2 regions of the Vibrio sp. 1F263 genome follow, and region 2 is predicted to be linked to the other one. Evidence: riboswitches for the same ligand, from Rfam matches in the RefSeq annotation. Region 2 holds a riboswitch; the other holds the start of a gene.

Region 1 (7,661 bases), on a different contig from region 2:
ATGATAAGGCCTGGGATGTCGTCATCACGAACGAGTAACAAGTCGATTGGCATATTTAGTGAATGAACAACTAAGCGCTCACCCATGATGTTAAATTTCACACCACATTTTTTAAGTAGATCTTGGCACTCTTTACTTAAGCGACCTTTCTTTTGAATTGCGATTCTTAGGCGTTGTGTCTGCATTGCTGTATCCCTGTGCAAATATTTGAATTTATTGATTATTTAAAAGTGCTAAAACTAAAAAACCCTCGGAAGACTTTGTCGTCCCGAGGGTTTAAATCTAAATTCTTTGACTTAACCTCCGGGAGAATTCTTGCTCCCGGGTATACGTAAATCTCCCCGAAAGACTAGATAGGGTGATGATGGTGATGAATGTTCATTACTAATTTACGCATACTTATCAGCTCTTAGGTTGTTTGCTGTCTTGTCTCCACACTAACTAAGCTGACACCCTTTTTCAACCATTTATTCGAACTTTTTTCACGAAATTTAAAATTAAATTAACGAACACAAAAAAAGGGAGGCAAACGCCTCCCTTCTCATTATTCAATCAAATGATGATTAGCTTTTACACGTTGCTATCTTGCAACGAGAGAAATAAGCCAATGCAAAACATACCGCAACAAACGTTAGAGACGCTGCGCCAAATGCAATGCCAGTTGATGATGTCATTCCTAGGGTGATAAAACCAATACACGATACGAACGCCACAGACAGCGCGTAAGGGAGCTGAGTCGATACGTGGTCAATGTGGTTACAACGCGCACCTGTAGAAGACAGAATCGTTGTATCCGAGATTGGAGAGCAGTGATCACCAAATACAGAACCCGCAAGAACCGCACTTAGCATAGGAAGAATTAGCGCGATGTCAGAGGCAGCAGCCATGTCACCCGCAATCGGTAACATGATACCGAACGTACCCCAAGATGTACCTGTCGAGAACGCCATTAGGCCAGCAAGAAGGAACAAGATAACCGGTAGCCAGTGGTAATCGATGTTACCTGTTGCTAGAGAGGATAGGTACGAACCTGTTTTCATGTCGCCAATAACAGAACCAATCGTCCATGCAAATACAAGGATAAGGATAGCGCCAAACATTGAGCTTGCACCAATCCACATTGTTCTTGTGATATCAGCCATAGGCAGTTTCTGTTTGAATACCGTTGCTAGCGCAACGAGTAAACCAATAACACCACCGTAAACCAGAGACTTACCTACATCTGTATTTTCAAATGCACCAAGCAAGTTGAATGCTTGATCATCAGCAGTAAGCGCTTGGCCACCGGTGTAAAGCATTGCTGCAACCGTCGCGACGATTAACGCTACGATTGGCATAACGAGATCAGAAACAGAACCGTTTTCGCTCTCTTGAATATCTAGCTCTTCGTTTAGATCGTGCGCTTTCTTTTGATCATTATCACCTTCAAAACCACGGCCTTGAGAGGCTTCGATCTCATGCTCGCGCATTTTGCCAACATCTAAACCAAACCACGCAACGGCAAACACCATTAATAGTGCGAACACAGCGTAGAAGTTCATTGGGATAAGGCGAACGTAAGCACCCAGTGCAGAATACTCTGTCACACCGTGTGTCACTAAGATGCCACCAATGATAGTGATGATGTAAGCACCCCAGCTAGAAGCCGGCATGATCACACACATAGGAGCAGCAGTTGAATCTAGGATATAAGCTAGCTTAGCGCGAGATACGTAGAAGCGGTCAGTTACAGGGCGAGAGATGGCACCTACCGCTAAGCTGTTGAAGTAATCATCAACAAAGATGAATACGCCTAAGAAGGCAGCAAGTAGTTTTGAACCACGTTTGCTTTTAACACGAGACTGTGCCCACTCAGCGAATGCGCGAGTACCGCCAGACAGTGTTAATAATGCCGTTGTCATTCCAAGGATAATTAGGAAAGCAACGATGCTCATGTTCCAAGTGTTAATACCACCATCTTCGATGAAAACACCAGATACTTTAGTAAAGACGTAGCTAGCTGCGTTACCTACTGAGTAGTCAGCAAGTAGAATCGCACCCATGACGATACCGACACCCAAGGAAACTAATACACGACGGGTAACAATAGCAAGAGTCAAGGCAACCAAGGGAGGAAGCAGCGATAAAGGCGATGTTGCAAAATCTATTAAATTCATGATCTTCAAAAACCAGTTTTTTATTTGGCTAGAGATCTACTGCAGATAAACTTGATACGGCTTATCAAGCTCATGTTGAACTAAGCGAAAGGGAAGTGAACACTTCACCCAACCCTACAGTAGCGCTCCATAGTTTAAAATTAAGACTATGGCAGTGTTGTACCTATTGAGCACAACCCCAGCAAATTGCTTAGATATACAATTTACTTCGGCAATTACACCTTTCATTCCCGTTCATTGGCATCACCCCAACGAAAACTACTCTTTATAATTGCACCTCTACGTGCGGTAACATTATTAACCGTGTAAACCAGAGTTTAACAACAGATTAACCAAAGCACCGCATCAGGTAGCCGCAATTGTACCCATCAAGAGCAACAATGCAACATATCATTCCGAGAAAAATAAGCTTTTTGTTAATGAAGTAATCAATAGAAGAATAGTCAACTTTTACGGATTACTCCACTTAACACATATCAGATATCACCTGTTTTTTTTAAGATATTCTTAATAGTTATTATAAGTTCATTAGAAGTCTATCTTTTCATCTTAAAACACTCGTCTCATTTTCTTATTTAAATAACTAATAGAAGAAATACTATTTGTTTTATTCTTAGGCTCTGTTTATTATTAGGAGGATTATTTAGTTTACCTTGATGGGAAATATCATGTCTGAATTAACAAAAACTCTATTAAATATCCGTAGCCTTCGTGCGTTCTCACGTGAATTAACTCTTGAGCAACTTGAAGAAGCGCTAGACAAGCTGACTATTGTTGTACAAGAACGTCAAGAGTCTGAAGCTGAAGAACGCGCAGCAAAAGCAGAGCAAGAAGCTAAGCTTTCTGCTATCGCAGAACAAATTGCAAAAGACGGAATCGATGTTGCCGATCTTATTGCTGCACTTTCTGGTGAAGCAAAATCTAAAACAACAAAATCTAAACGTGCTCCTCGCCCTGCGAAATACAAATACGTAGACGCGAATGGCGACGAAAAAACTTGGACAGGTCAAGGCCGTACGCCTTCAGCTATCCAAGAACAACTAGATGCTGGTAAATCTCTAGAAGAGTTTGCTCTTTAAGGCATCGAGTTTGCTAAGTGAATAATCAATAACCCACTAAGCAATAGAATTAATATTTAAGTCGACTAAAGTATTATTTACGGCTTCAATATATTCAGAAACAAAAAAGGCTCCTTTCGGAGCCTTTTTTATATTTCACTATTAGAAATATAAATGAAAAAGATAAAAATATCTTATCTTTCCCAGTACGCTTCTTCTAGACTATCTTCTCTTTCAGGAAGGCCGCGAGACAAGCGAGGAGAGTGCTGAACCAACACTTCATAACTTGCACGGTTTGAATATTTACAAACTTGTGAGAAAGATGAATACGTTAAAAATGCATGTTGGTGCTTGCTAGAATTCGGTACATTTTCTTTATGATATTTATTTGCTGCCATATCATGTAATAAAGCCGACAGCGCCGCATCCCCTGCTCCATTGGTATTCTTGATCTTTTCTGGACCACCCATGTAAGGCGCGATATGCGAATAGATTTTCGTTGGGTTGTCACATAACTCTTTATGTGCAGGACGGCTAAACTCATAGCGGTTAAATTCTGCAATCGAGCCTGGTAACAACGGCAATGAAGTTTCACGCTTAACCGCGTCTTCAGTATAACCCGCCATAAATAAGCCAACAGGGCCTGCCGTACATAGAACCAAGTCTACCCACTCTAGTGCTTTGTCTGAAGCAGCAAGAGGATCGCTTTCACCTGTTAAAGCTTCAGCTTCATCTTCATTCATTGCAACAACGGTTACGTGCTGTTCCAGGAAATCTTTCCAGAACTCTGGGTCATCTTGAATAACGAATTTAGTACCAAGTGTTAAAACAACAGGTACATCGTATTTCTTCGCGTATTCAATAGCTTTCATTGTTGCTTCAGGCATAGGGTCGCCTGGCTTACAACGAACTAGATACGCTGTTAATACCAAAGCAGAAGCACTTTTGAAGATTTTCTCAGGAATGCTTTCTGGTTTTAATTGGTTCATTTGTCCTTCGCTAATTGCGAAAGTACGTTCACCATCTTCTGTAATTAATGCAAAGCAACGACCAATTGCGCCATCTACCCCTTGTAAATGGTTCAGATCCATTCTGCTTGATGTATTACATAAATAGCGGTAACCGTAGCTACCAATCTTAATATCTTGGCTCATTACACCTAACAGTGTTGAACGGTCATCCGCCAATACTGAGTAATTGTGTAATGTGTTACCGATCGTACCACCAGCGTATTCATTGGTGATCAGGCACTGTTCTTTTAATTCTTGATATAAGGATTCAGCAGCTTCATCACCGATAACCAGTGAGTGTCCCTTACTTAGGCCGTATTTTTCGATTAGCTCAGAACTCACTTTCGCTTCAATATCCACCAAAGTTTGGTCAATACCGATAATATGAGTACGTGACATTCTTTTGCTAGTTTGAGCTTGGCTTACTAAAGGATCACGAGCGTGAACCGGAAAATAGTGCTTTGATTTACGTTGTCCAGGGAATTTCATAAGGCTAGTCTAAGTCAAGGGGAAATAGGTGGCGGATTCTACCGCGCTATATTTAACGCGGCAATCTTTCAAACTATAGCAAACGTTTGCGAGGCTATTTTTTTATTCGCCTTCCATAAAGCTTAAGTCAGGTAGCATACCCAAATGCTCGGCGTAACGTTTTTGATTAAACTCAGCGCCGTTTTTCATTACATCAAATACCTCAATAGCCAGTGCACATGCCATAGCCGCAATCGCCTCTTCACGAGGAGTTCCTGTCATCATTAAACGCATCAGCGTCTCTTTCACTTTCACAGGTTGGCCATCTTCAAGTTGGTTTTCGATAATCTCGATCAACTGTTCTTCTTGCATAAACTCATTTTGTTCAGACATTTTTTATCTCAGGTCTTGGATTTCGAGCGACTATGCCACATATAGATCTGACATCCTAGCGAGTCTCCTCGCGTTCATGCGATTCTCTAACGAATTCAGCGCAATATTTGTGCAAATGAAACTGTGATTCCGGTCTCGGATCTGTCGCGGTGTTTCTCTTTCTGTTAGAATCTGCGACCAAGTAATAGTAACGGTGTTTAGACATGTCAGATATCAGCTCTGGAAACAGCGAAAAGAAAGTAATTGTCGGTATGTCCGGCGGTGTAGATTCGTCAGTATCGGCGTATCTTCTTCAGCAACAAGGCTATCAGGTAGAAGGCCTTTTCATGAAAAACTGGGAAGAAGACGATAACGAAGAATACTGCACGGCAGCTGAAGACCTTGCTGATGCTCAAGCGGTATGTGACAAACTAGGTATCCACCTTCACACTATCAACTTTGCAGCAGAGTACTGGGATAATGTATTCGAGTACTTTCTTGAAGAATACAAAGCGGGTCGTACACCGAACCCAGATATCCTTTGTAACAAAGAAATCAAATTCAAAGCATTCTTAGAGTTTGCGGATGAAGTATTAGACGCAGACTACATCGCGATGGGTCACTATGTTCGTCGTACTTTCCCAACACAAGAAGAGCTCGATGCTGGCGTAAAACCAGAAATGCTGCGTGGCTTAGACGGCAACAAAGACCAAAGCTATTTCCTATATACGCTAAGTTCAGATCAAGTGGCACGCAGCCTATTCCCAGTTGGTGAATTAGAGAAGCCTGAAGTGCGACGCATTGCTGAAGAGCAAGACCTGATCACAGCGAAGAAAAAAGACTCAACAGGTATCTGCTTTATTGGTGAGCGTAAGTTCACAGAATTCCTTGGCAAATATCTACCGGCTCAACCAGGTAACATCGAGACACCTGAAGGCCAAGTTATTGGGCAACACCAAGGCTTGATGTACCACACACTAGGCCAACGTAAAGGCCTGCATATCGGTGGCACCAAAGGTGGCGGCGGTAATGAAGAACCATGGTTTGTTGGTGAAAAAGATCTTAAACGTAATGTTCTGATCGCGGTACAAGGTAAAGACCACCCTCTTTTAAAATCAGAAGGTTTGATCGCTTCTCAGCTTCATTGGGTTAATCGCACACCAATTACTGAAGTTATGACGTGCACGGTAAAAACACGTTACCGTCAGACCGATATTCCTTGTACAATCATCCCAATTGATGATGAGAACATTAAGGTTATTTTTGACGAACCACAAATTGCGGTGACCCCAGGTCAATCAGCAGTGTTCTACCTAGACAACGTATGTCTTGGTGGTGGTATCATTGAAAAGCGCATCTAACCAATAATCGAACGACAAACAATAGAAGACAACTAGGAGTTACTACGTGGCTAATACACTTTATGACCGTACTATTGCTTTCGCTGGAATTTGCCAAGCTGTGGCTTTGGTTCAACAAGTAGCGAAAGACGGCCATTGTGATAAAGATGCCTTCGAAGCTTCACTCAGTGCCATTTTAAATACCAATCCAGCGAACACCGTGGGTGTCTTTGGACGTGAAGCGAACCTAAAGCTTGGCCTTGAGTGCTTAGTAAAAGGTATCGATAGTACTCCCGCTGGTAGCGATATTACTCGCTACATCATCAGCTTGATGGCACTTGAGCGTAAGCTATCTTCTCGTAACGACTCTATGTCTCAGCTTGGCGATCGTATTCAAACTGCAGAACGTCAAACTGAACACTTTGATCTGTTTGACGAGCAAATGATCAGCAACCTAGCCAGTATCTACCTTGATGTTGTGAGCCCTATCGGCCCGCGTATTCAGGTTTCTGGTACGCCAGCTGTACTTCAACAGACATCGAGCCAGCATAAGGTTCGTGCCCTGCTGCTATCAGGAATTCGAAGCGCTGTGTTATGGCGTCAAGTTGGCGGTAAACGTCGCCACCTTATCTTCGGTCGCAAGAAGATGATCGAGCAGGCTCAAATCCTGCTAGCTCGCATGTGATTTATTAGCTCACGCCTCGTCGCGAGCTTGTTTTTTGTACCAACACAACTCTCACGCAAACGATTGCGCAATATGCGTGACAATTGAGATTGTTACTGGTATAAACCTCTCAAAATTTAGAAAACTCAATTCAGGAGAACACCATGGAACTGTCAGCATTGACTGCTGTTTCACCAGTAGACGGCCGTTACGGAAGCAAGACTGTTGCATTACGCAGCATCTTTAGTGAGTTTGGCCTACTAAAGTACCGCTCTATCGTTGAAGTTCGTTGGTTACAAAAGCTTGCAGCTACAGATGCAATCAAAGAAGTACCAGCGTTCAGTGCAGAAGCTAACCAGTTTCTTGATGAACTAGCTGCTAACTTCAGTGAAGAAGATGCTCTACGTATCAAAGAGATCGAGCGCACGACTAACCACGACGTTAAAGCGGTTGAGTACTTCTTGAAAGAGAAAGTTGCTGGCGTTCCTGAACTTCACGCTGTAAACGAATTTATTCACTTTGCATGTACTTCTGAAGACATCAACAACACATCTCACGCGCTTATGCTTAAAGAAGCTCGTGACACAGTGATT
Region 2 (7,661 bases):
TACATGCTGAGTGCCTTACACACCAATTATGTACTCACTAAATTTGAAATGTCTAAGCCGAAAAACCCGGACATTCTTAAGCAGGTAACAAACCCCGTAGTCTGGAAAGATCGCTATGATTGGGACGTGTACAGTACCTATCTAAATATCGGCCTCTACAAAGCCGATCCTAGCCTGATCCAACCTTATATAGATTGGTCGTTAGAGATCATAAAGAGTAAGCCAAGGCCTACTTTCTACAGTAACCTGATTCTCGCGTATCAAGGATTAGGTGATCACAGCAAGGCAGAACAAATTCGTAGTGAAGCGAGCTTCTTGTTCCCAAATCGAGACTTTTCCAAGGTTCAGTATAAGAAGATATCGGAAGCAGAAAACAATATCTCTGCTGCTAAATGATGCCAAGGAATCTAGAGTCATTTTGCTGTAATGACGTTTAGCCTAGACACAAAAAAGCGCACATTCTCTCGTGCGCTTTTCTTTTAAACTTCAATTTATTAGCGTTATTTTAAAACGTCTTGTAACGCTTTTAAGCACAAAGCGACATTCTCTTTTCGAGCGCCATAACCCATTAAACCAATACGCCAAGCCTTCCCAGCCAGAGAGCCCAGCCCAGCACCGATTTCAAGATTATACTCTTCTAACAGCTGCGTTCTTATTTTGGCTTCATCAATCCCTTCAGGGAAGTAAAGCGCATTCAATTGAGGTAGGCGACTCTCTTCATCAACCACAAACTTTAATCCTAGTGCTTCTACGCCTTCTTTAAGCTCTTGGTGCATCGCATGGTGACGTGACCACGCATTATCCAGGCCTTCATTTTTCAATAAAACCAACGACTCATGCAGAGCATATAGGCTGTTCACAGGCGCAGTGTGGTGATAGCTACGCTTACCTTCTCCACTCCAATAACCTAATACCAAGCTCTGATCCAAGAACCAGCTTTGTACGGGAGCTTGACGTGCTTTCATTTTATCGACAGCACGTTGAGAGAACGTCACGGGAGATAAACCAGGTACACAAGACAGACACTTCTGACTGCCTGAATAAACCGCATCGAGTAGCCATTCATCAACCAACAATGGCACACCACCTAATGATGTCACCGCATCCACAATCGACAATGCATCAAACTGGCGAGCGACTGCGGAAATAGCTTGAGCATCCGATAACGCGCCAGTAGACGTCTCGGCATGCACAAATGCGACAGCAACAGCATCAGGGTTTTCTGCCAATGCTTTTTCTACCTTTTTAACGGAAACGGGTTTGCCCCACTCATCATCGACAAGGATCGCTTCACCACCACAACGCACAACATTCTCTCGCATACGTTCACCGAAAACACCATTGCGACAAACAATGACCTTTTCACCAGGCTCAATCAAGTTAACAAAACAGGTTTCCATGCCCGCACTGCCTGGAGCAGAAACGGCAATCGTAAATTCGTTTTCCGTCTGAAAAGCGTATTTGAGAAGTTGTTTAAGCTCATCCATCATCGCAATAAATAGCGGGTCAAGGTGACCAATGGTTGGACGGCTTAAGGCCTGTAAAACTTGAGGAGAAATGTCTGAAGGCCCCGGCCCCATTAACGTTCGGTGTGGCGGATAAAAGCTATCGATAGCAGCAGTGAGTGTTAAATTAAACATGTACATCCCTTACGTTAATGTTGTGAACAATCCACCCTAAAGCAAATTGATTACCTCAGCAATTAGCCATAAGTATTGAGGTCAAACCAGTGTCACATAATTGTTAAAATTATTTTTCAATTATCTCACGTTACGGATTGACATTATTTGCGCAAACACGTTCAATGAAATGGCTATCTAGCAGAAGAGGAGCACTGCCCAGGCAGGTGTTTTGTGGAACCGCATTTCCAATACAAAACATTCATGGGGAGCAGTGCCGAGATAATAAAAGGATGCAGGACCTTTATTATCGGTTGAGCGGGCTGAATCCCGTTAACTGTCGCCATTTCTATATGGTGAAGAGCTTCTGAGGTTACTATTCTAATAATTCCTCTCTTTTTTGCTCTAAAACTCTCTTCGAAAAACATCGGACGTTGGATTACCCAACAGTAATTTTATTTTAGGAAATCGTGGGAGATATATCGTGAGTGCATCTAATGTAGCTGGTTCTTTTAATGTCGCTAAGTTTGGTGGAACAAGTGTTGCCAACTTTGAAGCAATGAGCCGTTGTGCTGCCATTATTGAAAACAACTCAAATACGAAACTGGTCGTGAGTAGCGCATGCTCTGGCGTGACTAACCTGCTTGTTGAACTCGCGAATGGTGTTCAAGATAAAACTCGTCGCCAAGAACTAGTGACACAGTTAACCGACATTCATAATACGATTCTTGCTCAGCTAGCTGACCCAATTAGCATTGAAAAAGATGTGCACTGTATTCTGGATGATATTGCGAGCGCTGCAGAAGCCGCATCATTCCAAGCCAGTACCAAACTCACCGATCACCTAGTGGCATGTGGCGAACTAATGTCGACACATATCCTCGCTCAAATCATTCGCGAACGTGGTACACCAGCGGCTCGTTTTGATATCAGAGAAGTGATGCGCACCAATGATGATTTCGGTAAAGCAGAACCACAACTGGAAGATATTGCAGCCCTTGCACAGCAGAAACTGATTCCACTTTGCCAACAACAAGTTATCGTTACCCAAGGTTTTATCGGTGCCGATAGCGAAGGTAACACCACAACATTAGGTCGTGGCGGCAGTGATTATTCAGCTGCACTGATTGCGGAGTCAGTACAAGCGATTGGCTTAGAAATTTGGACTGATGTTCCAGGCATCTACACCACAGATCCACGCATCGCATCGAAAGCATCTCCTATCCCAGAGATCAGCTTCAGTGAGGCATCTGAGATGGCAAACTTTGGCGCGAAAATATTACACCCTTCAACTCTGGTTCCTGCACTACGCCATCAAATCCCTGTTTTTGTCGGCTCATCAAAATCACCAGAGCTTGGTGGAACATGGATTCGTCAACAAGTTGAAAGCTCTCCTCTGTTCAGAGCGCTTGCCCTACGCTGCAACCAAACCATGGTTACGCTACGCAGCGCTAACATGTTCCATGCCTATGGTTTTTTGGCTAAGGTATTCGAGATCCTGGCTAAACATAAGATCTCAGTCGATCTTATCACTACCTCAGAGATCAGTGTCTCACTTACTCTCGATCAAACCGATACCTCTGGTGGTGCTCCTGAGTTACCTGAAGCCGCTCGCCTTGAGCTTGAAGAGTTGTGTTCCGTAGATATTGAGCACGACCTATGCCTCGTTGCTCTTATTGGTAACAACATGAGCGAAAGCAAAGGCTATGCAAAGCAGGTATTCGGCACTCTAGAAGATTTCAACCTACGTATGATTTGTTACGGAGCAAGCCCACACAACCTATGCTTCTTGCTAGATGAATCTGTGTCTAAGTTGGCGATTCAAAAACTTCATCAAGAGTTATTTGAGTAGATAGTCCGTTTATCATCGACAGATAAATAACTAAATTACAGATACAAAAAGGGTTGCTATTAAGCAACCCTTTCTCTTTTTTACGTTACGAATCAAAGCTCGTTATAGATTCAAACTAGTTAATGTTTGGGCCTAACCACTTCTCAGCTTCCAACATATCCCAACCTTTACGGTCGGCATAGCTATCCACTTGATCCTGTTGAATCTGTGCAATCGCAAAGTATCGGGCATCAGGATGTGAAAAATACATACCAGACACTGAAGCACCAGGCCACATCGCGTAGCTCGTGGTTAGTGACATGTCGATCGCTTTTTCAACATCCATCAACTCCCACAACGTTCCTTTTTCTGTATGTTCTGGGCAAGCAGGGTAACCTGGAGCTGGACGAATACCTTGGTACTTCTCACGAATCAAATCGTCATTAGACAGATCCTCATCCGGCGAGTAGCCCCAAATGTCCTTTCTCACTTCTTTATGCAGGTATTCAGCGAACGCTTCAGCCAATCGGTCAGCAACCGCCTGAATCATAATCGCGTTGTAGTCATCACCGTTGGCTTTGTATTCATCAGCAAGCTCACGCTCGCCGATACCACCAGTCACTGCAAAGCCACCAATCCAGTCCGCTTTACCGCTATCTTTCGGCGCAATGTAATCAGACAAACAGTAGTTAAAACCTTTTGGCTTCTCGGTTTGCTGACGAAGGTTGTGTAAAACCTTTAACACTTCAGTACGAGATTCATCGGTATACACTTCGATATCATCGCCAACGCTGTTGGCAGGGAACATCGCACACATCCCACGAGCTTCAAGTAACTTCTCTTTCTGTACTCGATCCAATAAATCGTTGGCATCTTTGAATAAGCGTTTCGCTTCCTCGCCCACTTCTTCATGATTAAGAATTGCAGGGTATTTACCGACCAATGACCATGTCATAAAGAATGGAGTCCAGTCTATGTACTGGCGCAAAGTTGCCACATCAAAATCATTAAAGATGTGAACTCCCGGCTTAGCGGGTGCCGGTGGCGTATAAGCATCCCAATCGATAGCGACTTTATTAGCACGCGCTCTTTCAAGAGTGACAGGTTTAGTACGAGGCTTCTTACGATTATGCTGATCGCGAACGCGATCGTAATCAATATCCAGTTTCTCAACGAAAGCGGGTTTCAGTTCATCAGAGAGTAGCGAGGTGCAAACACCTACCGCACGTGAAGCATTGTTTACGTAGACCACAGGCTCAGAGTAGTTCTGTTCAATCTTAACGGCTGTATGCGCTTTAGATGTGGTTGCTCCACCGATGAGAAGAGGCAGTTTAAAGCCTTGTCTTTCCATTTCTTTCGCAACATGCACCATCTCATCCAGGGAAGGAGTGATCAAACCCGAAAGGCCAATGATATCGACGTTTTCTTCCTTAGCGACCTTAAGGATTTTTTCACATGAAACCATCACGCCTAAATCGATAATTTCGTAGTTATTACACTGCAAGACAACGCCCACAATATTTTTTCCAATATCGTGAACATCGCCTTTTACGGTCGCAAGTAAGATTTTTCCGTTAGTTGCACCTACGTCTTTGGTTGCATTGATAAATGGCTCTAGATGGGCTACCGCTTGCTTCATAACACGTGCAGATTTCACCACTTGAGGAAGGAACATCTTACCTTCACCAAAGAGGTCACCAACCACATTCATACCATCCATTAATGGGCCTTCTATCACCTCGATAGGGCGAGAGGCATTAACACGAGCTTCTTCGGTATCTTCAACAATAAAGTCGGTAATACCTTTAACTAAGGAATGCTCTAAGCGTTTTTCTACTGGCCAGGTACGCCACTCTAAAGCAGATTTATCTTCAACTTTTCCAACTGCACGCTCTAGATATTCAGTTGCGATATCTAGCAAGCGCTCAGTGGAATCATCTCGGCGGTTTAGAACCACATCTTCAACGGCTTCACGTAAATCCTCAGGGACATTATCGTAAATCTCTAATTGCCCAGCATTTACGATGCCCATATCCATACCGTTTTTAAAGCAGTGGTATAGGAATACTGCGTGGATAGCCTCACGAACGTAGTTATTACCTCGGAATGAGAACGAAACATTCGATACACCACCAGAAATCATCGCATGAGGTAAGTCTCGTTTGATGTCCCCTACAGCTTCAATGAAATCGACCGCATAGTTGTTATGCTCATCAATACCTGTCGCCACAGCAAAAATGTTCGGGTCAAAAATAATATCTTCAGGTGGGAAGCCCACTTCATCAACCAGAATATTGTAGGCATTAGTGCAAATCTCAACCTTACGCTCTCGAGTATCAGCTTGGCCAACTTCATCGAACGCCATCACGATAACGGCAGCACCATATCGGCGAACCAGTTTCGCTTGTTCGACAAACTTCTCTTTCCCTTCCTTCAATGAGATCGAGTTAACGATGCCTTTACCCTGAATACATTTCAGACCCGCTTCAATAACTTCCCATTTTGAAGAGTCGACCATGACTGGCACTTTCGAGATCTCAGGCTCAGACGCACATAGATTAAGGAATTTAACCATACACGCCTCAGCGTCTAGCATCCCTTCATCCATGTTGATATCGATAATTTGAGCGCCATTCTCAACTTGCTCTCGAGCCACACTCAAAGCTTCATCATATAGCTCTTCTTTGATAAGGCGCTTAAAGCGAGCAGAGCCCGTAACGTTAGTTCGCTCACCCACGTTAACAAACAGAGATTCCTTGGATATCGTCAATGGCTCTAAACCAGAGAGACGACAAGAGACGGGTAAATCTGGTAATTGGCGCGGTGTTACACCTTCAACAGCTTCTGCCATTTGGCGTATATGTTCTGGCGTCGTACCACAACAACCACCAATTAAGTTCAAGAAACCACTTTCAGCCCATTCCTTGACGTGTTCAGCCATATCTTCGGGAGAAAGGTCATACTCACCAAATGCATTAGGTAAACCCGCGTTAGGGTGTGCAGAAACATGACATTCAGAGATACGAGACATCTCACCGACATATTCGCGCAATTCATCTGGGCCTAATGCACAGTTCAATCCAAATGAGATAGGTTTTACATGACGAAGGGCATTATAGAATGCTTCTGTTGTTTGTCCGGAAAGCGTCCGACCAGATGCATCGGTGATAGTACCGGAGATCATAACAGGTAAAATGATACCCATTTCTTCAAAGACTGATTCAACAGCAAAAGAGCATGCCTTCGCGTTGAGTGTATCGAAGATAGTCTCGATAAGAATAAGGTCTGAGCCGCCTTTGATAAGAGCACGAGTCGACTCAGAATACGCCACTACAAGTTCATCAAAACTCACATTACGATAGCCCGGATCATTAACATCTGGGGAGAGAGAACAAGTTCGGTTAGTTGGACCTAACACACCCGCCACGAAACGGGGTTTATCAGGAGTCTTCACTGTCCATTCATCTGCCGCTTCACGAGCCAACTTAGCAGCAGCATAGTTAATTTCTTCGCTAAGACTTTCCATATCATAGTCGGCCATAGCGATGGTTGTAGCGTTAAAGGTATTGGTCTCGAGGATATCAGCACCAGCTTCCAAATACTCCATATGGATATCTTTGATAAGCTTAGACTGCGTAAGTACCAAAAGGTCATTGTTACCTTTTAAGTCACTATGCCAATCAGCAAATCGCTCACCGCGATAGTCTTGCTCTTCCAATTTATAATCCTGAATCATGGTACCCATGCCACCATCAATCAGTAAAATTCGTTGCTTCAACAAAGCGTCAATCTTTTGCCTTACATTACTTCCCACGATACAACCTCATTCCTTTAATTATCTCTCCATCCTACCACACATTTAAAAGGAGTCTAGACGTCTAAAACATGAAGTAAATGACCAAGTCATGACAAAAAAATGTTTGCTATTTGAGCATGAGAGAACGAGAATTAAAATTCATATTTTGTTACATATTGGAATCCCAATGTCGGTCTATTACACCTTATGCTTCTTGTCCGCTGCAGCCATGCTTATTGCTTTCGTTAATACCAAAATTGGTAAAATGCAGACAACCATCGCCATCACAGCTGGCTCAATGATGCTATCTCTATTGATTATCATTGCGGGACAAAACAATTGGTTCCAATTGGCTGACATCGCCTCAGAAACCGTTGCCAGTATCAACTTTGAAGACTTCCTCCTAAAAGGAATA

The links. A riboswitch is a leader RNA that binds a small molecule or an ion and turns the genes downstream of it on or off. The one in region 2 is predicted to bind lysine.
Region 1: linked by a shared signal. The riboswitch ahead of ACED25_RS08120 (Na+/H+ antiporter NhaC family protein) and the one ahead of lysC (lysine-sensitive aspartokinase 3) in region 2 are both predicted to bind lysine.

The regions. Positions count from the first base shown of each region.
Region 1 covers NZ_JBGONI010000008.1:153,148-160,808, reverse strand. Annotated here, with positions in the region: gene hisG (ATP phosphoribosyltransferase) at 1-185, opposite strand, end outside; His leader region at 239-374, opposite strand; gene ACED25_RS08120 (Na+/H+ antiporter NhaC family protein) at 564-2,156, opposite strand; lysine riboswitch at 2,269-2,446, opposite strand; gene ACED25_RS08115 (H-NS family nucleoid-associated regulatory protein) at 2,825-3,235, shown strand; gene ACED25_RS08110 (inosine/guanosine kinase) at 3,409-4,713, opposite strand; gene ACED25_RS08105 (hypothetical protein) at 4,816-5,085, opposite strand; gene mnmA (tRNA 2-thiouridine(34) synthase MnmA) at 5,289-6,425, shown strand; gene hflD (high frequency lysogenization protein HflD) at 6,472-7,089, shown strand; gene purB (adenylosuccinate lyase) at 7,233-7,661, shown strand, end outside.
Region 2 covers NZ_JBGONI010000031.1:56,714-64,374, forward strand. Annotated here, with positions in the region: gene ACED25_RS17525 (PglL family O-oligosaccharyltransferase) at 1-396, shown strand, start outside; gene ACED25_RS17530 (alanine--glyoxylate aminotransferase family protein) at 501-1,640, opposite strand; lysine riboswitch at 1,817-1,994, shown strand; gene lysC (lysine-sensitive aspartokinase 3) at 2,104-3,471, shown strand; gene metH (methionine synthase) at 3,587-7,264, opposite strand; gene ACED25_RS17545 (sodium:proton antiporter) at 7,434-7,661, shown strand, end outside.